DNA from 2 places in the Solibacillus sp. FSL W7-1324 genome. Region 2 is predicted to be linked to the other one. Evidence: riboswitches for the same ligand, from Rfam matches in the RefSeq annotation. Region 2 holds a riboswitch; the other holds the start of a gene.
What was found. A riboswitch is a leader RNA that binds a small molecule or an ion and turns the genes downstream of it on or off. The one in region 2 is predicted to bind preQ1.

Region 1: it holds a riboswitch for preQ1, as region 2 does, so the genes downstream of both, MKY71_RS09575 (IS110 family transposase) here and MKY71_RS02580 (QueT transporter family protein) in region 2, are expected to answer to the same signal.

The regions. Positions count from the first base shown of each region.
Region 1 covers NZ_JBBOYH010000001.1:1,963,246-1,979,496, reverse strand. Annotated here, with positions in the region: gene MKY71_RS09600 (Spo0B domain-containing protein) at 24-1,331, shown strand; gene MKY71_RS09595 (AAA family ATPase) at 2,041-4,146, shown strand; gene MKY71_RS09590 (5-methylcytosine restriction system specificity protein McrC) at 4,133-5,200, shown strand; gene MKY71_RS09585 (hypothetical protein) at 5,197-5,649, shown strand; TPP riboswitch at 5,933-6,031, shown strand; TPP riboswitch at 6,090-6,188, shown strand; gene MKY71_RS09580 (3-oxoacyl-ACP reductase) at 6,346-7,107, shown strand; PreQ1 riboswitch class I at 7,248-7,294, shown strand; gene MKY71_RS09575 (IS110 family transposase) at 7,520-8,797, shown strand; gene queF (preQ(1) synthase) at 9,205-9,705, shown strand; gene queC (7-cyano-7-deazaguanine synthase QueC) at 9,824-10,477, shown strand; gene MKY71_RS09560 (VUT family protein) at 10,490-11,035, shown strand; tRNA gene MKY71_RS09555 (tRNA-Val) at 11,261-11,333, opposite strand; gene MKY71_RS09550 (hypothetical protein) at 11,442-11,663, opposite strand; gene MKY71_RS09545 (M48 family metallopeptidase) at 11,824-13,086, shown strand; gene MKY71_RS09540 (GNAT family N-acetyltransferase) at 13,166-13,951, shown strand; gene MKY71_RS09535 (protein kinase) at 14,081-14,680, shown strand; gene MKY71_RS09530 (DUF6366 family protein) at 14,711-14,902, shown strand; gene MKY71_RS09525 (DUF3139 domain-containing protein) at 14,938-15,294, shown strand; gene MKY71_RS09520 (hypothetical protein) at 15,417-15,950, shown strand; gene MKY71_RS09515 (hypothetical protein) at 16,009-16,191, shown strand.
Region 2 covers NZ_JBBOYH010000001.1:519,713-535,963, forward strand. Annotated here, with positions in the region: gene trpD (anthranilate phosphoribosyltransferase) at 1-883, opposite strand, end outside; gene MKY71_RS02575 (metal ABC transporter ATP-binding protein) at 889-1,872, opposite strand; T-box leader at 1,996-2,209, opposite strand; gene MKY71_RS02580 (QueT transporter family protein) at 2,389-2,874, opposite strand; PreQ1 riboswitch class I at 2,881-2,925, opposite strand; gene MKY71_RS02585 (ABC transporter substrate-binding protein) at 3,212-4,228, shown strand; gene MKY71_RS02590 (ABC transporter permease) at 4,326-5,366, shown strand; gene MKY71_RS02595 (ABC transporter ATP-binding protein) at 5,359-6,153, shown strand; gene ilvA (threonine ammonia-lyase IlvA) at 6,234-7,502, opposite strand; gene MKY71_RS02605 (SDR family NAD(P)-dependent oxidoreductase) at 7,868-8,617, shown strand; gene MKY71_RS02610 (YjiH family protein) at 8,683-10,038, opposite strand; gene bshB2 (bacillithiol biosynthesis deacetylase BshB2) at 10,320-10,997, opposite strand; gene MKY71_RS02620 (YojF family protein) at 11,011-11,361, opposite strand; gene thiD (bifunctional hydroxymethylpyrimidine kinase/phosphomethylpyrimidine kinase) at 11,481-12,329, opposite strand; gene MKY71_RS02630 (uracil-DNA glycosylase) at 12,495-13,175, shown strand; gene MKY71_RS02635 (uracil-DNA glycosylase) at 13,241-13,423, shown strand; gene MKY71_RS02640 (YwdI family protein) at 13,420-13,692, shown strand; gene MKY71_RS02645 (DUF423 domain-containing protein) at 13,732-14,112, shown strand; gene MKY71_RS02650 (M20 family metallopeptidase) at 14,247-15,443, shown strand; gene MKY71_RS02655 (methyl-accepting chemotaxis protein) at 15,440-16,251, shown strand, end outside.

The DNA.
Region 1 (16,251 bases), 1.4 Mb from region 2:
AAGTAAGGAGGATTGTTATTGATATGAGACGTTTTAAATTAAGGCTCATCATGGTGTTATCTATCGTATTAGTCATATTCTTTATTGGAATAACTATGTATACTTCCTATATAAAAATTGGAGATAATGTCGAAGAGGCGATTGCTAACCAGAGTCTTGAATCTGCCAAATCCATTGCTAAGGCAATTGATTTGGAAACATATGAGCGATTTTTAAAAGAACGGAATCGTGATGAAGACTATTGGACAATACGAGATTATTTAAATGATGCCCGAGAAAAGCTAGGTGTATTATACATCTATACAGTGGAAATAAACAATCCTACTGTTTCGACAGCTTTGATTGTAGGTTATCCTGAAAACAAGGATGATCCAAATGATTTTCCAATAGGTGAAGATTGTACTGTACCAGAGGCTCAGGTGAAACTAGCATACGAGGAAGGAAAGCAATTTGTAACAGGAGTTTTAGATGATATGAAATATGGTCCACATTATATAACGGTGGGGACTCCTATTATAAATGAAAAAGGGGAAATCATCAGCTACCTTACTATAGATATTAGTACGGATACACTTGACGGGATTAAAAAAACAGTTATTAAAAGTAATATTTCTTTATTAGTACTGAGTGGAATTTTTGTTATTATCGTTATTATTTCTTTCTTACTTTTACAAAAGTGGTATCAAAAAGAAGTTGGATCTACGGAATCTACATATCAAAAGGAAATTAAAACATTAATTGCTTCTGTTTCGTCATTAAGACACGATTACGTTAATCATATTCAAGTTTTACATGGGTTTCTCCATATGGGTGAGGTAGATCAAGCGAAAAAGTATGTTGATTCTTTGTCTAAAGACATTCAGACAATCGAATCCATTAAATTGAATCTTGATCATCCGGGGTTAGCAATATTGCTGCAAACAAAAAAATTAACATGTCAAAATCAACAAATTGATATGCAGATAACTGTTGATGATAATCCATTTGATCACATAAAAACGATTGATTTAATCAATATTTTATCGAATATAATTGATAATGCGATAGAAGCGACAATGGAGTTACCAGAGGAACTTCGTAAAATTTCAGTTAGCTGTAAAGCAGACGAGTTAAATTATACGTTCACGATTACGAACGTTGGGCGAAAGCTGCCTGATGTAAATCATGTTTTTAAACAAGGTTACTCAACGAAAAAAGTAGAGAATGGAAGAGTTAGAGGACAAGGTCTGTTTATTGTGAAAGAAACAATTAATAAATATAATGGATCGATTACGCTTGAGGCAATAAATGAAAAAGAGACAAGAGCGATTGTGAAAATCCCTATTAAGTAAATAGAAAAGGTTATGGTACAAGCTCAAAAAACGTACCATAACCTTTTTTAGTGGAAATAAGCTTTTAAACGGTGTCTATCTCACGTCGTATAATGATATATAGGGAACGAATAAAACCTCCGAAGTGATAGTACATCATCATTTCGAAGGTTTTTTAGCTGTACTGTAGCGTTTTGAAGGTTTTTAAGAAGCTGTTTTGGAGATAATTTTCCTTAGGCTCAAAACTAATATAGCAATTAAGAAGAGTGAAAAAAGTCCAGACCAAATGCTGTCTTCCCCAAACAAATAAACTAATAAGCGTTCAAATGAGAGACCCATTGTTTTTGAAAATGGAAAGAAAAGACCTATAAGAAAACCGAAAACACAGGTTAGAAACAATGTATTATTCCGTTTATTCAAGATAATCGCCTCCTTGTATACAGTTACATTCAATATCGTTAAATAAAAGCACAAAAAAACACAAGTGGTTTGTGTAACATTTTTTTGTTTCTCTGTAATAACTGTATTATAAGTTTTATACCTATATTTTTAATGAGCTCGTAATGTGCATGTGTTTTGGGGTGTAAGTTCTGAACTTCGTAGGCAAGATGGGAATTAGCCAAAACAAGTGTGCCCGCGAATTCCTCAGTATATTATTTGGTAACATTTTACATTGTATAGTAAGATGATTTAAGAATACATATATTTATAAAACTTTTGGAGGTAGGCTATGAATGATGTTGTGAATAATCAAAAAGAAAAATATAAAGATTGGGTGACGGAAAACTTAGGGGAAAAAACAGGGGTTTGGTACGCACCATATCTTGAAAAACTTGGACAACTGTTAGAAAAGTTCGGATTAGCTATCGGCTATAAAGGAAATTTCTTTGAGTATCAATCTTACTCAGAATTTAAAGGTATTTATCAACAAATGACTGAACAAAATGATGAGGATATTGAGAAATTCGTGACGGGTAGAGGTACGCCTCACTATCCCGAAAAGTTTGGTACAACAAGAATTCAATTTAGACAAAATTATGCGGAAGATGAATTTAATCGCGGTGTAAGAAGTAAACCGGATAATTTAGGTGGGATACCTGACTGGGGTGTTTTAATTCGCTCGTATTTAATATTTTTATATTATGCTGAAAATCCTACGTTAATTTATCCTAAAAAAGAGAAGAAAATTGCAAATCAAGAAGATGAAATTGATAAAGGTGTTAATTATTGGTTGATTTCACCGGGTGAAAACTCTAGATTATGGGAGAAGTTTCACAACGATAATGTAATTGCCATTGGTTGGGACTATTTAGGTGATATTAAGAACTATAGTTTAAAAGAAGCTGTTGAACGTAGAATAGCTGAGCAAAGAGCAGATGGGGTGCGTCCCGTTCATGATACTAAGGCTGTGTGGGATTTCTATAGTGACATTAAAATAGGTGACATCATATATGTGAAAGAGGGAATAAAAAAAATTCTCGCACGTGGAGTTGTTACGGGAGATTACTACTTCGATTATGAAGCATCAGAGTATAAACATAGAAGAACAGTAAAGTGGCTTCAAGTCGGAAAGTGGGAGCTACATCAGACTTTTGCTCAAAAAACATTAACATGTTTAAATAATTATCCAAATTTTATTCAAGAAATAGACAAAGTAATGAATGAAGATTTTATTGATCCAAAAATTGCTGAAGTAAATGAGTTTCAAACTTGGTTATCCAATCAAATTACAGATACAGGAGCTAGCTTAAACGATAAAACAGTTAAGCAAAAAGTAAATGCATTAAAGGAAATAGAACGCCATTTTGAAGCTGCCATTTTTGGTGAATCAGATATTGAGCAACTGAAACTGTTAAAAGATATCGTTTTATCAGATGATTCCTACAAAAAATATAAAGGCGTTTCAGGCAGTTCAATTGATTACTACATTCGTTTTATTGAATCTAAGCCTATGGTCCAAGAAAATGAAACATTTACTATGGATGATTTTCTTTCGGCTGTATTTATTGATAAGAAGGAGCTTGTACGTCTAATTTCTCTACTTGAAAATAAGAAGAATCTTATTTTAAAAGGGGCACCAGGAGTAGGTAAAACATTTATTGCTAAACGGTTAGCGTATGTCATGATGGAAGAGAAGGATGAAACTCGTATCCATATGGTTCAGTTCCACCAAAGCTATAGTTATGAAGACTTCATTGAAGGGTTCCGTCCAAAAGCTGAAGGAGATGGATTTGAACTGAAACAAGGTCCGTTTGTGAAGTTTGCTAGAAAAGCAGCACGAGATCCAGAACGAGATTATTTTTTTGTTATTGATGAAATTAATCGCGGGAATATGAGTAAAATATTCGGGGAATTGATGATGCTAATCGAAGCTGATAAGCGAGGTGAGCAAATCAATCTTCTTTATTCTAACGAGAAGTTTTCTGTACCTTCGAATTTATATATCATTGGAATGATGAATACGGCAGATAGAAGTTTAGCTTTATTAGATTATGCACTTAGAAGAAGATTCTCGTTTTTTGAAATTAAACCGGCGTTCCAAAATGAGACATTTAAGTTGTATGTAAATGAATTAAATAATCCAGACGTTTTAAAACGTATCATTGATGAAATCAAAACTTTAAATAATCAAATTGTTGAAGAACTAGGGACAGGCTTTCAAATTGGACATAGCTATTTTGTAGGGGATGCTTATAAAGTAGATGCTACAAATCGAGTAGAGGAAGTTATTGAATATGAAATTATTCCACAGTTATTCGAGTATTGGTTTGATGATGAGCAGAAGGTAAATCATTGGGCTGAGCGACTAAGAGGTTGTTACGATGGAGAGAAATAATAATATTCCTATTCGTAATATATACTATATGCTTTCCTATGCATATCAAACGTTAAGTCTTTCTGAGTATAAACAAATCGGGACAGAAAAGTTTGAGGACATCAAAGAGCTATACGCAGAAATTTTAATGATTGGTATACCTGTTTTGATTCGCGGAGGATTAAGTAAAGATTATATAAGCATTGAAGAGACTTCCAATGTTATTAAGGGGAAAATTGATATCAATTCCACGATAAAGAAAAATACATTGGTAAATAAGAAAATCTCAGTGGTTTATGATGAATTCTCAGAAAATATATTGTTGAATCAAATTATTAAAGCGACACTCGTTTACCTATCTCGTTCAAATAAAATAAGTCGAAAAATGCGTAGATTGTTTTACGGTTTGCTGCCGTATTTTACAGAGGTATCAGATGTAGAGTTAGATTTGAAGCTATGGAAAAACGTGAGATATAACCGCCAAGATATTCGCTACCAGTTTATTGTAGATGTATGTAGATATCTATATGAGCAATTATTATTTGATGAAAGTTCTACATCTCAACTAATGAAAGAGGTTCAAGATGAACAAAGACTATCAACTTTATATGAAAAGTTCATCTATGAATTTTTCAAACGTGAAACGAAATATAATGTATCTCACCCCCAAATTCATTGGAATGTTGATGATGAATTCACAGATGCTTTACCGATTATGCAAACTGATCTTGTACTTAAGAAAGATAAAATGACTTTGATAGTGGATACTAAATTTTATTCTGAGAATATGGTAGCAAGGTTTAAAGGTGGGGTTGCAAAACAAAAATCTGGTAATCTTTATCAAATATTTACGTATGTAAATAATTGGAAAAATGATCCAGATGAAACGGTAGCAGGTATGATACTTTATGCGAAAACTACCGCATTAAATCAACCAAATCATATTTATCACATTAAAGGTAATCCAATTTATGTCGTATCTCTAAATTTACAGCAAGATTTTAAAGGTATAAAGAAAGACCTATTAGCATATGCTCATCAATTTTTTGCATTAATGAAGGGGGTAAATCAATGAAAGAAGTTATATCCTTACCAGCTGCACAAACAATGGATTTGATTAAAAAGTATCTAATACACGCCCATCCTCATCCGAGGACATATAAGGAAGCACAATATATGACGTTCAGAAAAGTCGGTGGTGTTATGGATACATTATACAGTATTGAAAATGAGCTAGTTTTAAAGCCTGAAGAACAAAATATATATGAGCAGATCAGCTTTTTAAACACTGATATTAAAGAGCGACTTCGAGGTTATATAAATGAACGGAAATATACTTTTGGATTTGGTGAAAAGGAAGATTATAAGTTTTATATTCTAAAAATCGAAAAGAATTTGAACCATTTACCAATTCCAAAAGAAGGTAATATGCAGTCCCATACTTATTATACTTATAACGAAATTACCCACGGGAAAAGAGAGATAATAAGAGAATCACAGTTAAAGAAAATTAAGAGAATATAAATTTAAGAGAGATATAGTTATCTTTTATAGACCACCAGAAGTGCAATACAATATTCACATGTTTAGTTTTGAACTCGTCCGTTATCATTTCTCTATTGCTTTTTTAAATAGGAAAAAGCAACGCAAACAGATGCTGATTAAATTAATGAGAATTTCGTTTATTGGGCGTGATAAAGATTGGGGTAAATGTGTAATATTAAATATCTATACTGTAGGCTATTTCTAGTTTAACTTATGATTACTTGTTTTATTGAACCCATTTTGATAGAATCAAACTAATTAAATGCATTTGCAGGGGGACACAGCTGTGTTGAGAAGGTTAAAACCTGACCCTTAGAACCTGACCGTTAATACGGACGTAGGGAGCAAAGTACATAATAGTTTTTTCTGTACTTACTATGGCTCCGCGTATTTTACGTGGAGCTTTTCTTTTGCAAATACTTTAATTGCAGGGGGACACATTCGTGTTGAGAAGGTTAAAACCTGACCCTTAGAACCTGACAGTTAATACTGACGTAGGGAGCAATTATAGGTGTAGTATACACTTTTTTGGCGTCTCTATATTAATAGAGACGTTTTTTGCACATACGTCCATCTAAATCCAGCGAGGAGGAAAATGGATAGAGTTTTATGGGAAGTTTGAAAATGGTCTGGTTATTCAAACAACTAACAAAAAATAAGTAGGGGGAAATGATGATGAAATTACATGAACAAACCGTTTTAGTTACAGGCGCAAGTAGAGGTGTTGGAGAAGAACTCGTAAAAGCATTTGTCAAAGAGGGAGCTAATGTCGTACTGAATTATTATAAGAGTGAGGAAAAAGCGCAACATTTAGCACAAAGTTTGGGTTCTCAAGTTATCGCTTTACAAGCAGATATCCGCAATCAACAAGAAGTGCAGCAAATGGTTAAAAAGGCAAAAGAGTATTTTCATACACCGATAACTACTATTGTTAATAATGCATTAATTGATTTTGAATTTAATCCACTCACACAAAAAAATGTGTTTGGGCTTCAATGGACCGATTACAATAAGCAATTTGAAGGAACGATTAAGGGTGCTTTAAATAGTATTCAAGCATGCATTGAGGATATGAAAGAACTGGAATTTGGTCGTATTATCAATATTGGGACAAACTTATTTCAGAATCCGGTAGTAGCTTATCATGAATATACAACCGCTAAAGCAGCATTGCTCGGATTTACACGTAACATGGCGAAAGAGTTAGGGGCGTATGGCGTTACTGTCAATATGATGTCTGGCGGACTTTTAAAACAAACGGATGCGAGTAAAGTGACAACAGCAGAAGTATTTCAATTGATTGAAACCACAACCCCTTTACAAAGAGTGACAACACCAAAAGAATTAGCGGAAGTGGCATTATTCTTTGCATCTCCTTGGGGAAGTGCCATCACTGGGCAGAATTTAGTCGTTGATGGCGGTCTTGTAATGGATTAAGAGCAAACTTGTATCTCTCTTTAAGATGAATCCTACTGATAGGCATCCTGGGATGTGGAGAAAAGCATAATTTTGAAAATATTGATTTACAGTAAGAACTATATATACTACAATGTAAATTATTGAAATACCTGAGTTGTTCAGGAGAGGTTCATAGCTGATACCCTCTATAAAAAACTATGGATACATGTATATTACGCCATGTCCATATTGGATGTGGCTTTTTTTATGCCTCCAGTAGTTTGATTAGAGATGTTATAGTTCACCCTCCTTGGAATACTCCGGTATTAACTTAAGGAGCATTCCTGTTAGAAGGATTTTCGGGGACTTGAAAACAAAAAAGCCCTCCTGTATGATGCTTGAGTGTCAACCGGAAAATTGACTCGCACATCCACAGAGAGGACTTACAACAATGAATTTTAATACGAATGAAAAAATTAATCAAGTTTCTGAAAATACACTAGTAATCGGTATCGATATTGCGAAGCACAAACATTTTGCTTGCGCTATTGATGATCGAGGCCGAGTGCTCCAAAAATCATTTCCTATTACACAGTCACGCATTGGATTTGAAGGCTTTTATGAGCGCTTACTCGCTCTAAAAACCACTCATGAAAAACAGGAAATCCTCGTTGGTTTTGAGCCAACAGGACACTACTGGATGAACTTGGCGGCGTTTCTGACAAGCTACGGAATACCATTCGTGATGGTCAATCCAATGCACGTCAATCGTTCCAAGGAATTGGACGACAATCTTCAAACGAAAAATGACCAAAAAGACGCACTTGTCATTGCTCGCCTCATGCGAGATGGTCGCTTCAGCTATCCACGACATCTCGAAGGTATCGAAGCGGAGTTACGAAATGGTGCGACATTACGTTCAAAGATTCAAGAAGACTTAAATGCCCTACAAAATCGCATGATTCGTTGGCTGGATCGCTTTTTTCCTGAATTCACACAAGTGTTTAAAAGCTTTGGGAAAATGGCGTATGCGGTACTTGAAAAAACACCATTACCAACAGATATTGTAGGCAAATCACCAGAAGAGTTACTATTTTTATATCGCCAGGTAGACGGTCTGAAAAGCCCACAGCTACCAAAGGCAAAACAATTAGTCGAGGTAGCAGAAAGCTCAATCGGACTGACAGAAGGTATAGTGATGGCCAAATTCGAAATCGCCACGCTTCTTTCCCAGCACAAATTGATGCAAGCACAACTAGACGACTTAACAAGTCAACTCGCAGAGTTAGCCAAACAAATGACGGATTATGACTATTTAGCATCGGTACCTGGAATCGGGGATGTCACGATTGTCGATTTACTATCAGAGATTGGTTCTTTAACGCAATATACACATCCACGCCAATTAATTAAACTAGCGGGACTCACATTGCGTGAAAACTCTTCCGGTCAGCAAAAAGGACAAAAACGGATTTCTAAACGAGGTAGAAGAAAACTTCGCGCCCTCCTCTTCCGAGTCATGATGCCTTTAATCTTGCATAATCCAGCATTCAAACAATTACATGAATACTACACAACACGTACAGTCAATCCGCTTCGAAAAAAGCAGTCCATCGTCGTGTTATGTGGGAAGTTACTGAAGATTTTACATGCCTTATGTAAAAAGAAAACCATGTTTAATGAACAACAAATGATGAACGATTTTGCCAGTCTCCAAACAGCTGCTTAAGCGTACTTCATCAAAAGTTTAACCAAGAGGATGACACGGAGAAGCCGGCATTATTTACCCCATCCGACCGTGATTAATTAAACGAGTCCCTAAAGGAGCATCGCCAGCCTCTGCCTTATGAATAGACCGAACGAAGGAATGTACGCGCAATCAGACGCCTAGAGACATGGGAGGGTCCGTCATCATAAGCTACGCAGAGATCCAAAAGTGCATCAATATACAGCACAGGATCAGGAGGAACATTACCAATTAATGGTTCATCTTTTAGCGAAGCTTTCAGATATATTGTTAAAAAAATCAATAATTACAAAATAAAGATAGATGTACGTGTCGGGAGAATATTTTTTTGACACTCTAAAATGGCGTGAGCCATTGATACATCAACATTTATAGAGGGAGGTTTTTTTATGTCTGGTCGTCACCAAACAGAAGGATTAGAGGATTTAACATTATTAGGAAATCAAAATGTAAAGTACACATTTGCTTATGCACCAGAAGTATTAGAGTCTGTAGACAATTTACATGTAGACCGTGATTATTTTGTGAAGTTTAACTGCCCGGAGTTTACAAGTCTTTGTCCGATTACGCAGCAACCGGATTTTGCAACGATGTATATTTCATATATTCCCGATAAAAAAATTGTGGAGAGTAAGTCCCTGAAGTTGTATTTATTTAGTTTCCGCAACCACGGTGATTTCCACGAAGATTGTGTAAATATTATTATGAATGATTTAATCAAACTTCTTGATCCCCGCTATATTGAAGTATGGGGCAAGTTTACGCCACGTGGAGGTATTTCAATCGATCCATGGTGCAACTACGGTCGTCCAGGTACGAAATATGAAGAAATAGCAAACTATCGTTTAATGAATCATGATTTATATCCTGAAAAAATTGATAATCGATAATTTTTTTCTCAATACTTTGCTTGCAAAGAGCGGTTATTAACAACCCTCTATAAAAAACTAAGATCAACCAGTACTGCCTCTTAGTGCTGTTTTTGGTTTAAGAAAGAGGAGAAAATGAATGAAACAAGAGAAAGCCGTTGTTGTATTTAGTGGCGGGCAAGATAGTACAACATGTTTGTTTTGGGCTTTAAAAAACTTTAAAGAGGTTGAAGTCGTTACTTTTGATTATGGACAACGGCATGCACTCGAGATTGAGTGTGCGAAACAGATTGCACAGGAGTTGAACGTACGCCATCATATTTTAAATATGTCGCTCTTAAATCAGTTAGCACCGAATGCTTTGACGCGTGACGATATCGAAATACAAGAAGGCGTGGCAGGTGAGCTTCCCTCTACGTTTGTGCCGGGCCGTAATTTAGTTTTTTTATCTTTCGCAGGAATTTTAGCAAGCCAAATTGGCGCAAAGCATATTGTGACAGGTGTATGTGAAACCGATTTTAGTGGCTATCCGGATTGTCGCGATGCCTTTGTGAAATCCTTAAATGTCACATTAAATTTATCGATGGACACATCATTTGTTATTCATACGCCACTCATGTGGATTAATAAAGCCGAGACATGGGCTTTAGCAGATCAGCTAGGTGCGTTTGACTTTGTACGTCAAAAAACATTGACATGCTATAACGGAATCATTGCGGATGGATGCGGGGAGTGCCCGGCATGTAAGCTTCGTCTGCAAGGAATGGAAGCTTATGAACAATCGTTAAAATAGGGGGATTTTATGATAAGAGTTTTACTTTATTTAGTATCAATTGTTACAGCAAATGTCGTAACCGCGAGATTCATGCCACTTGAATTCGGGATGTTTCTTGTACCGATGGGCTCCTTCTTTATTGGGGCGACATTTATTTTCCGAGACCTTGTTCAAAATAAATATGGCCGCAAAAAGACATACCTCTTTATTTTCCTGGCGTTAGTCTTATCAGCGGCGGTGTCCTATTCATTAGGAGATACATTAGTCATCGTCGCAGCTTCCGCCTTGTCATTTTTAGTAGCTGAAACGACAGATACAGAAATTTATACACGTTTAAAATTACCGATGGCGTGGCGTGTGTTTTATAGTGGAATTGTAGGCGGCTTGTTAGACTCAGTTATTTTTGTCGTTGTCGGCTTAAGTCCAATGGGTGCAGGCTTTATCCCTTGGGTAGCCGTACCTGCAGCTATAGTGGGTCAAGTGATTGTGAAAATAGTCATGCAAATGATAGGCGCGGCTTTTTTAGCGCAAGGTTTAGTGTATAAAGAAAAGCGTCTCTCTAAAATGTCCGCCTGATCAATGTAATAATATGCTTAAGTATTTTTACCGCACTTACATTCGTTAAGCTGAACCGTTCGAGAAGTAAATAAGGTTTTGAAAAAGCTTAAAGAACACGAATTATTCATGTTCTTTAAGCTATTTTGTTATATGCTAACAAAATAAAATGTAAGGCAAAAAGTTTCCAAAAAGAAAAAGCCCGCAAACATTGATATAACAACATTTGTGAGCTTACTAAAATAATGGTCCCGACTGGTCTCGAACCAGCGACCCCCACCTTGTCGAGGTGGTGCTCTCCCAACTGAGCTACAAGACCGGGATAAGAAACAAAATGTTCTTACCAGTTAGTATAGCATTCACAGAGGGAGAGGTATATAGGGAATTGTTATATTTTTACTTTTATTTTCGGCAAATTCTCCTTAGGTCAACGTCTTTTCTTTTTATCGTCTTTTAATAGATCTTGCTTTTTAATTACTTTTTCTAGAACGACATGGACGTGGTATTTACTTTCTTCGATTTGCACGACATTTACAACTTTTCCTTTACGACCTTTTATTTTTAAATCCTCATCTACATCAGGAATACGTTCTAAACACTGACTTAGAACAGGCGTATTATTTTCCAAATAATGAACAGCAAACAACATGGTTAAACGCTCCTTGTTTCTTCGATTTTAGATTGAGTCAATTTATGAAGATTCCAAGATGGATAGAACCATCAAAAATTGAGATTGATCAACTTGGGAGAAATGATTTCCGCATTTCAATAATAGGATATGGTAACGAATGAATTGAGGTGTAAAAGGAATGACAAAAAAATGGGGTTTAATGGCTGTCATTGGATTTGGTCTGTATGTAGTGGCAATGTATCTGTATTTTTTCCTTGGACAAAATAGTGGAATTCCAGCCGCTCTTCAAGGAACAGCAGCTGACCCAAGCACTTTTCTTACAACACAGGAGCTGCTGTTGAGTGAAGAATTATCAAAGACAAGGAATTTCCTGTTCTTTATTACGACGCCTTTGGAATGGCTGCTTTACTTCGTTATTTTAATTACGGGAATATCACGTCTGTTCGAGAAATGGAGTGCTGAACAATTCAGTTGGTCCGTATTCAGAACAGCAATGTATCTGTTTTTCCTGTCTTTGCTGTTGTTCATCCTCCAATTTCCACTTGATTATTACCGTTATACGCTTAGTAAAAGCTATGGAATCAGTACACAAATTTTTTCTTCATGGATGCGGGAAAATATCATCGATTTTTGGCTGGATTTTGGAATGTCGGTCATCATCATAGCGGTTCTTTACTGGCTAATTAGAAAAAGTCCTAAAAAATGGTGGCTCTATGCATGGGCTTTAACAGTACCGTTTTCAATCTTCCTGATGTTTATTCAACCCGTCGTTATCGATCCGATCTATAATGATTTTTCTCCGTTAACCGATAAGGAGCTTGAGAGTAAAATTCTATCTTTGGCAGAGGAGGCAGATATCCCATCTGACCATGTGTTTGAAGTGAATATGTCGGAGAAGACGAATGCTTTAAATGCCTATGTGACTGGAATCGGCGATAATTCACGGATTGTGCTGTGGGACACGGCGTTAAACCGGTTAACACATGATGAAATTCTGTTTATCATGGCACACGAGATGGGGCATTATTTGCTGAAGGATATTTATATTAATATCGCGGTCTATTTATTGATGACGCTCATTGGACTTTGGCTGATCGCAAAAATCATGCCTAGGATAATTCAACGTTACGGATCGATCCTGAAAATTAAAGAAATGGGCAATTTGAATTCATTGCCGCTGTTTTTAATAATCTCATCCTTTTTACTATTCTTCTCTAGCCCATTGTCCAATGCGATTTCACGTTATCAGGAAAACCGTGCAGATGAATTTGCGATAGAGCTTGTGGAAAATCCTGAAGCAGCGATTTCATCTTTTCAACAGCTGACGAAAGCCGGTCTTAGTGAAGTGAATCCGCCGGCGCTTGTGAAATGGTTCCGCTATACTCATCCGCCAATGTTGGAAAGAATCAATAACATTGCCGAAGAAATTGATGAAGATTAATTAAAAACATGTATAATTAGTTTACTATATCTATAAGTGTTTCAATTATTTGTAATTTAGTATTGGAAGGAACTTGGCTATGGACAAAAACGAATGGATTGCACTATTTCATAAAGAAATGCGACAAGATGTTGTAACACCAGGTTTTATTAGAGAAGAAACCGACTATATTGTTCGGCACATTTCAAAATTTAATGAAAGTGGATTTATATTAGCTTCTAATGTAGATGAAAATTCTGCAAGGGAAGTGATTCGAAATGAGCGTAGTTATTTTGGTAGCCTAAACCAGCGTTTTGAATGGAAAGTGTTCAGCTATGATAAACCGGATAATTTGACTGAAATTCTAAAGCAGGAAGGTTTTACAATTGATGATCCAGAAGCACTCATGGTCGTGAAATTATCGGAAAGTCATCCATTTCTTACAAATTTTGATTTGCAAATCGTTAAGGAAATAACAGATGAACAAGGTATTCAAGACCTTATTGCACTGGAAGAGGCTATTTGGAAAGAATCCTATACAGAGCTTGGCGAAAGACTTTGGAGAGATAAGCAGAATAGTCCGGACTCACTATATATTTACGGAGTTTATGAAGATGATCAGCTTGTAAGTGCTGCTTGGATGTACTTGGAGAATAATTCGTCCTTTGCCAGCTTATGGGGAGGGTCGACGCTTCCGCAATACCGTGGCAATGGTTATTATTCAAAACTGTTGGCCGTTCGTGCACAAAAAGCTTATGAGAAGGGATATTTTTTCCTGACAGTTGATGCCAGTCCAATGAGTAAACCGATTCTTGAAAAGGCTGGTTTTAGTTGCCTGGCCTACTCCTATGGCTGCCAATCACCTAGTATTTCAATGGTAGATTAGGAAAGTACAATTTGAAGATTTTTATTAAAGAACAACAACTCGCTATAGTTTCAAGCGCTATTCTTTATAATGGATTAGCGCTTAATTTTTAGCGGGAACTAATCACATAGAGAATATGGAGATGGAGAAATGAATATTTCCAAAGTAGCAGAGAATATAGAAGAATTGCTTAAACAAGCTGAAATGATCGGAATCGGCTCAACGAGAAAAGTTTATCGTTGTGAAGACATTGTCATAAAGACTTTTTTACATCCAATCGGGTATGCCCAAAGTAAAAATGAATTTGAAATGTACAAGTCCTTGAAAATGCAGGGGCTGGAAAAACATATTGCACCCATTCTTTTTTTGAGTGAGAACTATGTCGTTCAGCCTTTTTTTGAGCAAGTCCCATTAAACAATCATTGCTCATACGATATCGATTTGGAGAAAGACCCCAGAATAACGAAAGATTTAAAAACCGCAATCCAGATTATTGATAAAGAACTCGACGGTTTTGATTTTAAAGATAGCGGAAATTACGGAATAAATGAAAAGGGAAATCTGGTTTTAATCGACTATGGGATGACTAAAAATTTGTATGAAGAGCAATGGGTACCATTAGCAGAAGCGGGGACATTGCCTCAAATACGATTTGAAAAATGCGTTGTTTGTAACGTAGAAAAGGAACTTCGGATGTATGGCGAAAATGATGCAGACAATCGATGTACTACTTGCGGGAAAGATTACTAATTTTATTTGGTGTAGCAGGAGGAATTAAAAATGAATAAAGAACAAGAAACTCCAGAAGCAAGAAGAGAACGATTAAGACAGCAAGAATTAAAGAGAAACCCGGCAGCAATGCACGGAGGGGGCCTTCAAGATTTAATCGGGGATTTAGGGTGGAAAGGGACAGGAATCCTTTTTCTTATAATCATTATCGCCATTGTAATTTATTTAGCATTTTTCAATTAAAGAAGCATTCGTATAAATGTCGTGGAGGTATAAATATGCCGAAAAAATTTAAAATTGTTTTATTATTTCTTATATTTGTGCTAGGTATCATACTCGCTCGGTTTATTTATATTAAAGCGAATGAACACATTTATGCTAATAGAGTTACAGATTATCTTGTGAATGAAATGGAATATGATGAAGGTGAAATTGCATCGGTGGAAGGTGTTTATGGATTTAAGTTGCCTAAGTTTTATGTAGTTGTAACCTTTACAAATGAACCTCATATTGAATATGTTTACTTTGCACATGAAAGAGTCCTGCAGTTCGAATATCAAATTATTGATAAGGCATTCGAAGGAATAACGAAAGAGGATTTACACAATTATGATCCAAACGGTTCGATTAATTAATGGTAATCGATCAATTATTCTTTTAGGCATATAAAAGAGTATCGAAGAAATGTTTTGGTAATATAACCTTATATGATTTTTATTAAGGGGGTATTACCATTTCAATTAAATACTCACCTCGTTTGATTTTATTGGCACTTGCGGGATTAGTACTTATCAGCTTGCCTTTTATCAGGCTCATCTTTCCAGTTTTCTATGTTCAAACATTTCTATATGATCCATCAGTTATTGTCCTTTTTCCACATCGTTTGAATTTCGATCTAGTTCTAGCTGCAAGTTTATTATTATTTGCCGGATTTATTATCCCGCTTATTAAGCAAAATAAATTCACTTATAGCCTGTTAGCTGTGTTTGTGGCAGGCGGTATTTTTGTTTTTTATTTATCGGTTTTGAGCTATACATATATAGGCAAAGAAAAAATTGTATCGCATAATTTATTTGATGGAAAATCGTTAGAATGGACTGAAATTAAAGAAGTGGCGCTTGAGTACTACCAAGATGATACCGGTAGATATGAAGAATATAACTTTAAGGCAAATGACGGTAACTCAATACGGATCCCATTAAACAACCATTTCCTCTATGAAGATAAAAGTGAAATCTATAAAATAGCTAGACAAAATAACGTATTTTTTATTGAACTGCAGAAAAATTAGCACAGTCAAATCCATTTAATGGTATATTAATAGAGCATATTGGGATGGAGTGATGGTGATGGAAATGATGTATGATAGCAGTGGTATTGGCTTGTTTGCGTTAATCGGATTGTTACCGATGCTATTTAACTTAGTAATTATTATTTTTGTAATTTATTTTATTGTAAAAGCGATTAAGTTTATGGATATGAAACAAAAATTGGATCAGGAAAAAAATGAAAAAATTGATCAGTTAATTTAGCTGATGCATCAAAAGAATAATGATAACATTTGATTTGAAATAAGGGGCATTACCTTGATT
Region 2 (16,251 bases):
CATTTAAAAGAACCGTATCGAAATACACGCTTTGTTTTCCTTTTAGTAAGTCACGCATGATAACTGCATTTTCTGCAGGAGAACCGCCGCGAATTGCAGAAAGGGGCTGTGCGGCTAAACCGACATCTTCAGCACGCAGTTTAAATGGAATCATGTCCCCGCGGTCTAGCAGTACAAAAGTGTTTTCACCATCCAGCGAAGCTTCATCCATTCCTTGGGCACCAGATACGACGATTGCACGTTCTCGTCCCAGCATATGGAGCACTTCCGCATAATCGGTCGTGAAGTTAGGTCGGTTAATGCCGACAAACTGCGTTTTTAACGGAACAGGGTTTGTTAGGGGGCCGACTAAATTGAAAATCGTCGGCTTGCCGATTGCCTGTCGAACTTCACCAATCCGTTTTAACTTCGGGTGCATGTTCGGAGCGTGTAAAAAGGCGATACCATGCTGTTTGAGCAATTCAGATGTTTGTTCGATATTTGGCAGCAGCGTAATGCCAAGTGCCTCCAACACATCCGAGCTTCCTGAAGCACTCGATACTTTCCGGTTGCCATGCTTTGCTACTGAAATACCGCCACCTGCCAATACAAATGCAGAAGTCGTACTTATATTGAAGCTTTGAAGTCCATCGCCGCCTGTGCCGCAGTTATCGATATAAATGCCTTCGGGTACTTCGACAGCAACTGCATGTGATTTCATAACAGAAGCCAAGCCCGCAACTTCATGTGCCGTTTCTCCTTTTGCACTCATCGCCGTTAAAAATGAGGCGATTTGTTCTTTCGGTGTTTGCTCATTAAAAATAAGCTGTGCCGCCTGCGTCATTTCCTCAAAAACTAAATGCTCTTTTCGCTCGATCTGTTCAATATATGGAAGTAAAGACATGTTCATCATCCTTTCAGTAAAGAGTGGAATGGCGCTTCTTCATCTGTTTCCGAGTGAAGCTGTGCGACATTACCTTGAATTATTATCGTTTGTTCCGGTGTTGTGAAATCGACCTGGCCATTAAAGCCGATATAGCCGATCAAGCCTTGTGCTGGCAATAGCCCTTTCACGACGTCGATGGCATGAAGGGTAGGGCTTAACGTACCTGTTGTAACATTGGCAAGCTGCTGCACCGAGTTTTCTGTACTAAAGCGTTCGATTGACGGGGCATCATTTGTAACGGAAATATTCCCGTCCCTTACTTGCATATAGTTTGATTTTGATGTGCCGATTACTGTGCAATCATCAAATTCGACATAGTACATATACGGTGCAGCGTGTTCAACGCGCATTTTCCGGTAAAGGGAAAGGGCCTCGCCAGTAAATTGTGCACGATAACTTCCATTTTCCTCTTTTTCGACATGTTGTAATGTATAGGATGACTGTTCAGGTGTCTGTGTTGTAAACAGCTGTTCAATCAGTTGATCAATATTTGGTGCCACTTGCTCTGCTTCAATATTTGTATGGAAAACAGCAATTTCATCTGTTAAATGATCAAAAATAACGAGTGTATCGTAAACATGGAACTGCAGTTCAGGCAACGGCTTCTGCAATGCGTGAATATAGCCAATGCCGCCACCTGTAAACGGATATTCCGTATGTGATGAAATGCGCGGCATCACTTGTTTTAATAGTTGGATCAGCTCGCCTTCATATGTGTAGGCTTTATTGGAATGATGTGTATGATCCAAAAGCTGATCTTCAGTCCCGATATATGTTTTACGCGGGTTGACACCAATGAACGAATAGCGTCCATTACCATCATATTTTGAGGAACTTTCCAATAAAAACTTCCGTTCACCTTGCAGTCGCTGGAAAATAGAAATCGGTGTCAGTAAATCCCCATTTACTTTTTTCATTGATGTACGAAAATGTTGCTGAACTACCATTTGAAACACTCCTTTTTTGAAATAAACTACGCCTTTACGATTCAGATTATTTAGCAATCCTGTAATTAATTTAAAGATTTGCTGAATAAAAAAAATCGCCCTCAGCAAAAGAATTAACTTTTGCGAAAGGACGATTTTCACCGCGTTGCCACCTCGTTTGAAGCAAATCAAAAAAACTTGCTTCCACTTAAACCTGATAACGGCAGGGTACCGTCCGCCGACTAACGCCGGCAGCTTTCATAAGGCCCATTCACATTTACCTTTTGGCGTATTTTCACCAGCCATACGCTCTCTGGACAAAACGATAAATGCTACTCTTCTTATTCAACAATTTACTCAACTAAGCTCAACTAAACGAAAACGGTGGTCACGCTCCCGCAACCTGCTACCGTAAATAACAATTTGAATTATGCTTTATTCTAACACTGAAAAATGAAATGTCAAACAATTCTAAAATAAGTTTTTTAAATAAAAAACCAGCCGACATAAAAAAGTCAGCTGGTGAAACAATCGAAATTAAATTAATTTTTTGAAATCCAATCGTTTATTTAAAGTGTACATAATCGGTGCTCCAACCGCCAATACAACAAATTCGCCAAATGCTACAAACAGCCAAGTTTCCCAGAACGGGAAGCCAAGCACGATATTCAGCTGTGCTGCAATGATAAACATTGTAAACGTAAATAACGTTGTATTAATAATCAGGCGAGCCCAAATATTTTTCACAAACTTACAAATGAATATGAAAATTCCCAGTGTAATAATCGTATGTCCAACACCAAATACTAAATCGATGGGACCGATTGAAGACATCAGGAAATTGGAAATAAATACACCTAAAACTACACCTAACATATAGCGCGGGTTGAATGCGACTAAATGGTTAAAAATTTCGGCAATACGGAACTGTACTTGCCCAAAGCTAATTGGCGCAACAAGCATTGTAACAGCAATATATAATGCTGCAATAATGGCACTCGCTGCAATAAACTTTACCTTCATATGAAATTCCTCCTAGTTTTTTAACGTGGGATGGTTACGAACCACGCAAAGCAACTGCAATCATAGCAATATTGAAAATAAAAGTAAAGATTTATAGGACTTTTTTTTCAATAAAACGTCAAAAAAATTATAAAGAGTAAAAAGTTCAACAAACCGCGTCGCTTAGCGGTTTAAAGAGTATTGTCAAAATTCCGAAATGAGGCACATTACCTAGAATAAATTCAGAACATTCTAAATGTTATTGACTATCTAAAAATGACGCGGTAATATTATTTCAACACTTCATCCAAATGAAGTTCGGTGCTTTAAATCGATAAAGTAATTAGGGGGAAATAAGATGAGAAAAAATTTAATGAAGCTGTCCTTTTTGTTATTCGGGCTTCTTTTATTATTAGCTGCTTGTGGCGGGGAAGAGAGCGAGACATCTTCGAATGAGACGTCCAATGGCGAAGCAGTGGATACAGCTAAAGCTGATAGCGATAAAACGTTTAAAATCGGAACAACACAAATTGTTGAGCATCCATCATTAGATGCAGCAAAAGAAGGATTTAAAAAAGCAATTGAAGATGCAGGGATTAAAGCAGAATACGTAGACAAATCTGCAAACAACGATAACAGTGCGAACATGACGATCGCCCAGCAGTTAGTCGGGGAAAATGTAGATCTGATTTTCGCGAACTCAACACCTTCAGCACAGGCGGCAAAAAGTGCAACTTCTGATATTCCGGTTATCTTTACATCGGTAACGGATGCAGTAGGGGCGGAATTGATCGAGTCAATGGCAACACCTGGTGCTAACGTAACAGGTACGATTGATTTACATCCGGAAACAATGCCGAAAACAGTTGCCTTCCTTAAAGAATTAGGGGCAACAAATGTAGGGATGGTATATAACGCGGGTGAGCAAAACTCAGTGGCACAAATCGCGGCAGTAAAAGAAATTGCAGCAAAAGAAGGCGTAACAATTGTTGAAGCGGCAGTATCTGCTTCATCTGAAGTTCGTCAGGCAGCAGAATCTTTAGTAGGAAAAGTTGATGCATTCTATATTATTACTGATAATACTGTCGTATCGGCACTAGAATCTGTAATCGAAGTAGCAGATGCAAACAAATTACCGCTTATTGTCGGTGAGCTTGATTCAGTAGAGCGCGGCGGTTTAGCTGCATACGGTTTCGAATACTATGATATCGGCTATGAAGCAGGGCAAATGGCAGCACAAATTTTATTGGAAGGCAAAGCACCTTCAGAAGTTCCGGCTGCATATCCGGCTAACTTAAAACTAGTAATCAATAAAGCTACTGCAGAAAACTTAGGGTTGGAAATTAAGCCTGAATGGGAAGCAGAAGTACAATAATTCACATTTATACAAAAAAGCAAGTCAGCCTAAACAGGTATAAAATGTTTAGGCTGACTTGCTTAAAACTTTTAAAAAAGTCAGGAGATGATTCGAGATGTTTACAGCTATGTTTGGGTCAGTGGAGCAAGGGATCATCTATGCAATTATGGCACTTGGGGTTTACTTAACATTCCGCGTGCTGGATTTTCCGGATTTAACGGTTGATGGAAGCTTTGTAACGGGGGCAGGTACGGCAGCGATGATGATCGTGCTTGGCTATAACCCGATTCTTGCCACATTGGTCGCAACAGTTGCTGGATTTATTGCTGGATGTATGACAGGAATTTTACACACGAAAGGGAAAATCAATCCGCTGCTTGCAGGGATTTTAATGATGATCGCTCTCTATTCGATTAATCTTCGAATTATGGGATTAAGCTCAGATACCGGTGTAACACGACCAAATATTCCACTATTAAATTCAGAAACAGTTTTTTCGACGTTCGGTTCTTTCTGGTCGAATTTAGGCATTGATTCCGCGATTACAAACGTACTGAAGTCAATGGGCTTAGCTTCTGTTCCAACAACTTGGGGTGTTTTAATATTAATGCTTGTTGTGACGACAATTATTAAACTAGTAGTAGACTGGTTCTTAAAAACAGAAATCGGTCTTGCAATCCGCGCAACAGGCGACAATAAACGAATGATTCGCAGCTTTTCGGCGAATACCGATTCATTAGTTATTTTAGGACTCGGAATTTCAAACGGTATGGTGGCATTATCAGGTGCATTAATTGCCCAGTATACAAAGTTTGCCGATGTCGGATTAGGTATTGGTATGATTGTTGTCGGTCTGGCATCTGTAATTATCGGTGAAGCCATTTTCGGAACGAAGTCGATTGTTCGTGTCACATTTGCGGTTATTGCCGGGGCAATAATTTACCGAATGATTTACGCATTGGCGTTACGCGTAAAATGGTTGGACTCAGGGGATATGAAATTAATTACGGCGGTTATCGTTATTTTAGCGCTGGTAATCCCGCAAATCGTAGGAAAATATAAAGAGAAAAAGAGAAAAGCAAAACGTTTGGAAGAGCGTCTCGCGTTACAGCAGGCAAAAGTAGATATTGAGCAGGGAGGGAAGAGCCTTGCTTAAATTAGATGGCATTAATAAAGTATTTAACGAAGGAACACCCGATGAGAAAATTGCGCTGGACAATATTAACTTGCATTTGGCACCAGGTGATTTCGTTACAATTATCGGCAGTAATGGTGCCGGGAAATCGACAATGATGAATATGATTTCAGGTGCGTTAACACCAGATTTCGGCTCTGTCGAAATTAACGGCAATGATTTAACCCGCCTGCCGGAATATAAGCGTGCTGTCCATATCGGCCGTGTTTTCCAAGATCCGATGGCAGGTACAGCACCAACAATGACAATCGAAGAGAACTTGGCGATTGCCTATTCCCGTAATACGAAGCGTTCATTGCGCTTTGGTGTTGATAAAAAGCGTCGTGAGTTTTTCAAAACGTCATTGGAAAAACTGCATTTGAATTTGGAAAATCGTTTATCGGCAAAAGTTGGATTATTATCAGGAGGGGAACGCCAGGCATTAAGTTTATTAATGGCGACATTTACGAAGCCTGCGATTTTACTGCTTGATGAACATACAGCAGCACTTGATCCGTCACGGGCTGAACTTATTACAAAGCTGACAAAAGAGCTTGTCGAGGAAAGCCGGCTGACGACATTGATGGTCACGCATAATATGCAGCAGGCGCTCGATTTGGGGAACCGCCTCATTATGATGGATAAAGGGCAAATCATTTTGGAAGTCGGTGAAGATCGTAAACAGGACTTGACGATTCCGGATTTAATGCACGAGTTCGAACAAATCCGCGGCGAAAAAATGAACTCAGACCGTGCGTTATTAGGATAAATGAAAAGTTTCAGAAAGATAAAGCAAAAACTCGATTTTCTCTGAGAGAAAATCGAGTTTTTATATTTCAATAAAAGTATTTATACTAGCAACGCAAACAGCGTACTGTCGTTATTTACTTCCTTATATTCAAAACCGTTTGCGCGCATACGTTCAATTAATCCTTCATGATCTTCGCGATGTGCAAGTTCAATGCCGACCAATGCCGGACCACTTTCTTTATTGTTCTTCTTCGTATATTCAAACGTTGTAATATCATCATTCGGACCAAGCACTTCCGTTAAAAATTGGCGTAATGCTCCTGAACGCTGCGGGAAACTTACGATGAAGTAATGCAGAAGCCCTTCATAAATCAGTGAACGCTCCTTAATTTCCTGCATTCGTCCAATATCATTATTTCCTCCAGAAATAATGATGACAACCGATTTACCGCGAATCTCTTCTGCGTAAAAGTCGAGTGCAGCAACCGACAATGCGCCAGCTGGCTCGGCTATGATCGCATGCTTATTATAAAGGTCTAAAATAGTCGTACATACTTTGCCTTCCGGAACGGCGATAATATCATCTAAATAGTGACGGCATACTTCGTAAGTATCATGCCCAACACATTTAACAGCAGCCCCGTCAACAAATTTATCGATCGTATCCAAAGAAACTACTTCGCCATGTTGGAAAGCAGATTTCATGCTGGCTGCACCAGCAGGCTCTACACCGATAACTTTACTCGAAGGGGATAAGTTTTTAATGTAGGAAGAGACACCTGACATTAAACCGCCCCCGCCGATACTGCCAAATACATAATCGATCGGTTCTTCGATGTCATTCATAATTTCGACAGCCACTGTTCCTTGGCCAGCCATTACATCTGCATCATCGAATGGATGGATGAAGATGCGATTCTCCTGCTCACAATAGGTAAGTGCGCTTTCTGCCGAGTCGTCAAAAGTATCTCCAGCCAGCACGATTTCCACAAAGCTTCTGCCAAACATTCGTACTTGATCGATCTTTTGTTTCGGTGTAGTCTTCGGCATAAAGATTGTTGCTTTAATTTCCAGCTTTGCACACGCATATGCAACACCTTGTGCATGGTTGCCGGCACTTGCACAAACGACACCTGAAGCACGGGCTTCCGTTTCGATTTTTTTTATTTTATAATAGGCACCACGTAATTTAAATGAGCGAACATGCTGCAAATCTTCACGCTTAAAGTAAATTTTTGCCCCATACTTTTCGGATAAATATTCGTTTAATTGCAGGGGTGTATGTACAACAACATCTTTTAAAAAATGATGTGCGATTAATACGTTTTCAACTGCAATCGTAGTCGGTTGAGTAACTCCCATTTCCATGTAACCTCCGTCATCTGATTAAAGATTATATTATTCTATCATAAATTTATGTCGTAATGGCGTAAAAATTCTGTAAATTATGAAAATTCATCAATACGCCATAATGAAAGCGGTTTAATAGAGAAATGAGGCAATGTTTTAGACAAGATTACCTTCAAACTGAAACGAGAACTAAATCTTGTTGGTGTGCATATCCATGAACAAAATAGGAAAAGCTGATGTATGAACTAAGACCTAAGTCGTAAATCACATTTTAAAGGTTTAACCGAAAATTAAAGGGGAAATTATATTATTGTGAAAGGGCAATTTTGCAGATAGGAAAACTTATTGGCAATGTCCAAATTTATATATCAGGAGGAATAACAATGGCTAAAACAGCGATTATTACAGGTGGAGGCAGCGGGTTAGGCCAAGCAACAGCAATCCGTATGGCTGAGGAAGGTATTAATATTGCGGTAGTGGATGTCAGTGAAAAAGGCGGAAACGAAACAGTTGAACAAGTTAAAGCAAAAGGTGTAGACGCTATTTTTATTAAAGCGGATGTATCAAAAGCGGAAGAAGTAAAAAACTATGTTGATGAAACAATGAAGCATTTCGGTTCAATTGATTACTTCTTTAACAATGCAGGGATTTCCGGCAGCGGTAAATACTATTTAGAAACTACGATTGAGGAAATTGAACAAATTGTCGGCATCAACTTGCTTGGGGCACTTTATGGTGTACGCTATGTTGCTGATGTAATGCTGAAAAACGGTGGCGGTTCCATTGTGAATACGGCTTCAAGTGCCGGTGTAATTGGACAGGATTCCGTTGTTACATATTCGGCAACGAAACACGGGATTGTCGGGTTAACAAGAAGTATGGTAGCGGAGTACGCCAAAGACGGTCTGCGTGTTAATGCAATCGCTCCGGGACCAACTGAAACACCAATGGTAAAAGCCTTTTATGAAGCAAACCCGCAAATGAAGGAAAATGCCACAGGCGGAATCCCGCAAAAACGTTTAGGTACTCCAGAAGAAGTAGCAGAGCTTGTAACATTCCTGCTAACTTCAAAAGCAGAGTATATTAACGGGGAAGTCATCCGTATTGACGGCGGCTTCACGAGCACGAAGTAATAAAAAAAGGGCTGCCCGGATAGTCAGTAGAAAACCTGACTTCCCGGCAGCCCTTTATTGTTTAATTAAAATAATAAATGTGCAATTGCTGCGATAATTGGAATCGAAATGATTGTACGAATTAAGAAAATCATGAATAGATCCCAAAGTTTTAATGGAAGCTTCGTACCTAAAATCAGTCCGCCGACTTCCGACATGTAAATTAACTGTGTAACCGATACTGTCGCGATGAAGAAACGTGTCATTTCAGATTCAATGCCTGCACCTAAAACAGAAGGTAACAGCATGTCCGCAAAACCGACAATCATCGTTTGTGCAGCTTCACCGGCTTCAGGAATTTGCAGAAGCGCTAAAATTGGCTCAAATGGCATTCCTAATATACGGAAGAAGCTAGTAAACTCGGCTAACACTAAAGCGATTGTGGCGAATGCCATAATAATCGGTGTAACCGCAAACCACATTTCCAGTACATTAATAAATCCGTTTTTGATCATTTTACCTAAGTTACGGTTAGAATCGGCTTTTGATAAAGCATTGTGCAATCCAAAAGAGAATACATTATAGCCATCTTGTACATCTTCACGGTTTGCAGGCACTTGTGAGCCATCGATTAACGTATCTGCTTTTTGTTTTAAAGGATAAATACGAGGCATAATGAATGCTAAAATTAATCCGCAAATAATGACAGAAGCATAAAATTCGATGAAGTAATCACCAATGCCGATTGTTTCAACTACTACTAAACAGAAAGTAATCGATACGACCGAGAAAGTTGTCGCGATTGTTGCTGCTTCACGGCCTGTATAGTTTTTTTCTTCATATTGCTTGCTTGTAAGCAATACGCCGATCGTTCCATCGCCCACCCAAGAAGCAAGGCAGTCAATAGCAGAGCGTCCTGGAATTTTGAATAGGGGACGCATAATTTTTACCATCATCGACCCGAAAAATTCAAGTAAACCGAAGTCTGTTAATAAAGGCAACAATAAACCGGCAAATAAAAACAGTACAAACATGAAAGTTACAAGACCTGCCGCCGGATCAAGTAACACGCCTGTTGTCACATCACTTGTTAAACTCTCAGGCCCGATTTGGAAAACATACATACTTGCAAATATAACTGCAAGCACACGCATGATTGTCCAGAACCAGTTCACACGGAATAATGAATCAACGAGTGTACGCTGTTCTGTTTTTTTCGGAATAAATTGCATTACGACAGATCCTGCCGCCGCAACAATAAATACAATGAATGCGAACCAGTGAATGAATGGCTCTACTTTACCCGCTAAAAAGTTTGCCAGGATTGCAATCGGTACTTTTATGCCGTCTTCTGTATTAATCGGTGTAATAAACAGAAATACACCAAGAGCAGAAAGGGCAATAAACAGAAACCAAGTATACGTAGAAAATTTTGTTTTCATATATGATAACCTCTTTGATTGTTAGTTTGAATATTTATACACTATAAAACGTGATTATTCATTTGTCTACTGTTTTACATAAAGATTAATATTTCTGAAAACTATACTGATTAAAAAATGAATATAATTAGGCCGACGAAAAGTTTATATGCAATAAACATCATATTTTTGAAGAAATAAGCTAAAAACGATCCGAATAAAAATGCAAAAGATGAATAAGGGAAAAAAAGACGTCTGCAAATAAAAAAATATGCAAACGTCCTTAAAATTATAAATATACATTAATCATTAAAAGTGACAGTATAAAATCTTTCATTTGTTAACCAGTTATCCAGTGAGACGTCACCAGTATCTACCCGTTTTTCCGCGTCTTGAATCATCCAGGCTGTTTGAGAAGCATGTGCCTTTAAAGCTTTTAACTTATCTGCTTTGACGGACTCGATATCGATTGTAACATCCGGCTCACCGTTTTTCTCAACTGTGTCATTCGCAAATGCACAAGCTAAAATTCGAGGTCGGTACTGTTTATCGATACGACGTACCGCTTCGACAACCGCGCGTCCAGTTGCTTCATGATCGGGATGGACAGCAAAACCAGGTAAAAATGTGAAGATTAATGATGGATTCAGCTCGACAATCAAATCATTCACGAGCTTGACCATTTTTTCATCATCTTCAAATTCGACTGTTTTATCACGTAAACCCATCATACGCAAATCACTGATACCCATTGCTTCACATGCTTCCATCAGCTCTTTCCGGCGAATTTCCGGCAATGATTCGCGTGTTGCAAATGGAGGATTTCCTAAGTTTCGTCCCATTTCGCCCAATGTTAAACAAGCATATGTAACGGGAACTCCCATGTTGTGGAATAAGCGTAATGTACCTGCAACTGAAAAGGCTTCATCATCCGGGTGCGGATAAACGACTAAAACGTGACGTTCTTCTTGTAATGTCATATTAGCGACCTCCTTAATAAGCAAATGGCGTTTCGCTGATTTCTAATGCAACCGCCAGCTTTCCAGTATTATCTAAACCAGCCATTAGTAAACGGCCCTCATCGTCCAGTTCGAAATGTGTAATTCCTTGCGCGTAGACCCAGCCATGCGGCATTTTAAGTCCAACACGGTGCGGGGCATCTCCTACCACTTTTCCTAATTCATAGCGTATTTGTACATTGCGGATAAATGCGCCTGCATTGAAAAAGCCTTCATTGTAATGTGTTGCATAAGAGCCGTTTGTAGTTTCTAGATGAATAAAAACGTCTTTGTTCGCAAAAGAATTAATTAACTCCTGGAGCTCGTTAGTATTTACTTCCTTCATCACTCTTATTAACTCCTTTCGAATCTTTCTATTAATAGTATAGTCAAAATATATTCGACTGGGAAACGAAAAAGTCACACAAGAAATGAGTTCCTGTGTGACGCAGTTGACTTTATGCATTATGCTTTAACATAATTTGGAATTGTTGTAACCGTAACTTCAGGTGCACCGAAACGTGGTTTTGCCCCGTGCATTACTGGTCCAACATGTTCATTTAAAGCCCATCCGTGTTTAATCGCTGCTGAAACGAATTCTTTCGCTTCAATAACCGATTCCTCAACAGAAAGACCGTTTGCTAAGTTTGCACAAATACTCGCTGCAAAAGTACAGCCTGCCCCATGATTATAAGTAGAAGAAACTTTTTCAGTTTCTAATAATTTAAATTCTACTCCATTATAGAACAAATCAACGGCTTTATCATGTACTAAGGCTTTTCCACCTTTAATTACAACATTTTTTGCGCCCAGCTCATGAATTTTCACTGCTGCAGCCTGCATTTGCTCGATAGTTTTCGGCGTTGTTGTACCTGCCAGCTGTCCTGCTTCGAATAGGTTAGGTGTGACAACTGTTGCATAGGGTAATAAATATTTAATCATGGCTGTCGTATTGCCAGGGTTCAATACTTCATCTTCGCCTTTGCAAACCATTACGGGATCGATGACAATTTTATCTGTACCGGAAGCCTGAATTGCTTTTGATGCCATTTGAATAATTTCTTCAGTTGAAAGCATGCCTGTCTTAATGGCATCGACACCTGTTGAAAGGGCTGTATCGATTTGTTTTTGCAATAATTCTGTAGGCAGTGGTGTAACCGAGTGGCTCCAAGTTTTCGGATCCATTGTCACAACAACTGTCAATGCGACCATTCCGTATGTGCCATGTTCCTGGAAGGCTTTTAAATCGGCCTGCATTCCTGCGCCTGCAGAAGTATCAGAACCGGCAATCGTTAAAGTTTTTTTAAGTGTCATAAAGCATATCTCCTTAAAGTGAATATTCGAATTATAATTAATTTAAGTATAACGTTTAGCTGACTATATAAAAATAGCCAGAAAACGAAAAATCTATAATGCCAGAAAAGATGCTTGCACTTTTACGTCATATTCAATAGCGTTTAAAATGAGGTGGAAATTATGATGAAACAGTTGACGAATAGATGGAAAGATTTATTGGCTCAAGAAGTGGAGCAGCCATATTATAAACAGCTTGTAACATTTTTAGAGCAGCAATATATGGAAGAAACAGTGTATCCGAAAAAGGAGAATATTTTCAGTGCCCTCCAGTTAACGGACTACAATCAAGTAAAAGTAGTCATATTAGGACAAGATCCGTATCATGGTCCGAATCAGGCCCATGGATTGAGTTTTTCGGTTGAAAAAGGGCAAAAGTTGCCTCCTAGTCTAAAAAATATGATGAAGGAACTGCAGCAGGATATTGGCTGCGAAATTCCGGAGCATGGAGACTTAACATCGTGGGCGAAGCAGGGCGTATTATTACTGAACACCGTTTTAACTGTACAAGCAGGAAAAGCCAATTCACATAAAGGGCAAGGCTGGGAACGGTTTACGGATACGATAATTGAAAACCTCGCAAAACGTGAGCAGCCGATTGTATTTTTATTATGGGGAAAACCGGCCCAAAGTAAACGAAATTTAATTGAACGAATTTCAAACAATCATATTATTTTCCAATCGCCACATCCGAGTCCGTTAAGCGCACATCGCGGGTTTTTCGGGAGCAAACCGTATTCAAAAGCAAACGAAGCCCTCCTGTCATTAGGACAACAGCCGATTGACTGGAGTCTATCGAAGAAATAGGGAAACAAGCTAAACTTTTGCACAAAAGCATGGTAAAGTATTGATAGAAAGAGAGGGAACGGCACATGAAAGTAGATTGCTTTAAATGCCAGCACTTCCGTGTAACATGGGACCAGTCTAATCCGCGCGGTTGCACAGCATATGGCTTTAAAACGAAGCAGCTGCCATCTCTCGTTGTAAAACAGTCTTCGGGAATGGACTGCTTAAAATTTGTACCGAAAAATAGAGAAGGTGGGCAAAAGCGATGATTACGTATGAATCGATTGTTAAGCAAATTGAAAAGTTGACATCAGAAGCAGCACAGGCGGCAACAGAACAACAAGCCCGAGAAAAGCTTGCGGCAATTCGTGCGCTATGTGATGTCGTTTTAGACGAAAAAATCAGTTCGCCAAAACCTGCTTCCATAAATAGCATGAGTACAACAATCTCGTCACCTGTATACTCGCAACCGGTCGCAATTCCAGCACAAAAGCTTGAAGAAGACGACGCAAACGGCGACTCCTTGTTTGATTTTTAACAAAGAAATCAGTATTAGATAAAGAAAGAGGTAAAAGAAATGAAAGGTTCAATTATATCTGGCGCAATCCACGGATTTTTAGCAGTAGCATTAGGTGCCTTTGCAGCACATGCACTGGAAGATATACTCGATGATTACAGTGCCGGGATTTGGGATACAGCAATCCAGTATCAAATGTTTCATGCAACAGCACTTATTTTAGTCGGTATTTTAATGTCAAAAGCGGTTTTCGGTGAAGTGAAGCAGTTGAAAATTGCGATGTTCTGCTTTAATGCAGGTATTATAATCTTCGCGGGAAGCTTAATGGTATTAGCCTTAACAGGAATCGGTATACTTGGTGCCATTACTCCTATCGGTGGGGTATTCTTTTTAGTGGGCTGGATTATGGTTATTACAGCAGTAGTAAAAAAGACTCAATAAAACTCGTAGCATATACTTCTTGAAATGGAAGTATATGCTTTTTTTATTATTTTGTTAGGAAAATCAAATCTTTTATCTAAATTATTTGAATTTATTGTATAGTTATAAAGTAAGAGAGTAAAGGGGTAAGGAAAATGGACCAATTATTATTAAAGTTAGAAGAAAATTTTGAAGAGATGGTAATAATCCGACGCTATTTACATGAGCATCCGGAACTATCCCATCACGAAGTACATACACCTGCATACATTGCCAATTTCCACCGTGAACTAGGTTTGGAAGTACGAGAATTTGTTGGAGGGCGCGGAGTTGTAGCCACATTAAAAGGGGCAAAACAAGGAAAGACCGTTGCTTTACGTGCGGATTTTGATGCATTGGCAATTCAGGAGCTAAATGATTTTCCATATAAATCAAAAAATGATGGAGTAATGCATGCATGCGGACACGATGGTCATACGGCAACATTACTCGTTTTGGCAAAAGTTTTGACAGAAATGCGGGATCAACTGTCCGGCAATATTTTGTTCATCCATCAGCATGCTGAAGAGCTCGCTCCAGGTGGGGCAAAAGCAATGATTGAAGATGGCTGTTTAGACGGTGTGGACGTAATTTTCGGAACCCATTTATGGGCACCGACTCCTTTAGGAGAAGTGCTAGTACGGGAAGGCGCCATTATGGCAGCAGCAGACCGGTTTGAAATTGTAATCCAAGGCAAGGGCGGACATGGTGCAGAACCACAGCACTCGGTTGACGCAATCGTTGTTGGTGCACACTTTGTCACGCAATTGCAGACCATCGTTTCGCGCCGTGTTGCACCACTTGAATCGGGTGTAGTGACGGTCGGACAATTTGAAGCGGTCAATCCGTTCAATGTCATCGCGGATACAGTAAAAATTCAAGGAACTGTACGTGCCTTTGATGAACAAGTGCGAAAACAGATGAAAGAGGAAATCGAATTATTATTGAAAGCAACATGTTTAGGGATGCATGCTGACTATCGTTTCGAGTATTTCGATGGGTATCCGCCTGTAATCAACCATGCAGCTGAAACACAATTTGTTGCACAAATAGCAAATGAAACACCAGGTGTTGAAAAAGTCACGGTTTGTCCTCCTTTTATGATAGGGGAAGATTACGGCTACTATATGCAGCATGTTCCAGGGACTTTCTTCTTTACAGGGGCAAAGAATCCGGAATGGGAAACGGTATACCCGCATCATCATGCACGCTTTGATTTTGATGAACGGGCAATGCTCATCGCTGCGAAAGTTTTAGGACAGGCAACATTGCAATTTTTACTAAATGAACAACGAGAAGAGGAATCAGCATGAGTGTAGGGAAAAAGTTAAATGCTGCACTAATTATAATGATCATATTAATTTTGATTACAGTAGTGCTTAACTATATGAGTTTAAAAAATATACAGGGAAATATGGATGAAGCAATCGATTACCGGGTAGAGCAAATTCGTTCTGTGGATAAAATCCGTTTTAATGTCGCAATGCAAGGAATGTATGTGCGTGCAATTGTTTTTGACGGCAAAGAAGAATCTGTCGATAGCTTTAAACAATACAACGAATTATTGGATCAGGAGATTGATAATTTAAATAAACTCGTATCAAGCGGTACGATGAAAGAGCTGATGGAACAAGTCGTTAAAAACCGGGATGACTTCAATTACGGTTATCTTGATATGATGGATGCTTTCGAACGGGGAGAACAAAGACTCGCAAACGGTTTTATTAATACAAAGCTGCGCGCGGCGAATGACGGAATGTTCGATGCAACAGCTCAGATGGTCGAATACCAGGAAAAAATGCTCGATGAGATCAACAAGAAAGCAGATGATTCAATCGCCTTTTCTGTTTTAGTTGCCGGTATCGCTTTAGCTATCAGTGTTCTTATTGGCATACTTGTTATGGTATACATACGTAAAACAATTATTTCGCCATTAAATGGTATTGTGAATGAAGCGAATGTTATTGCAGCAGGAGATTTATCGCAGCAAGATATTCTAGTGAAATCAAAGGACGAAATTGGCCAGTTAGGCAACGCGTTCAATTCAATGAAAAATAACTTATCAAACCTGATTAAAAACATTCAGGTTAACTCAGAGCAAGTAAATGCGGCAGCACAGGA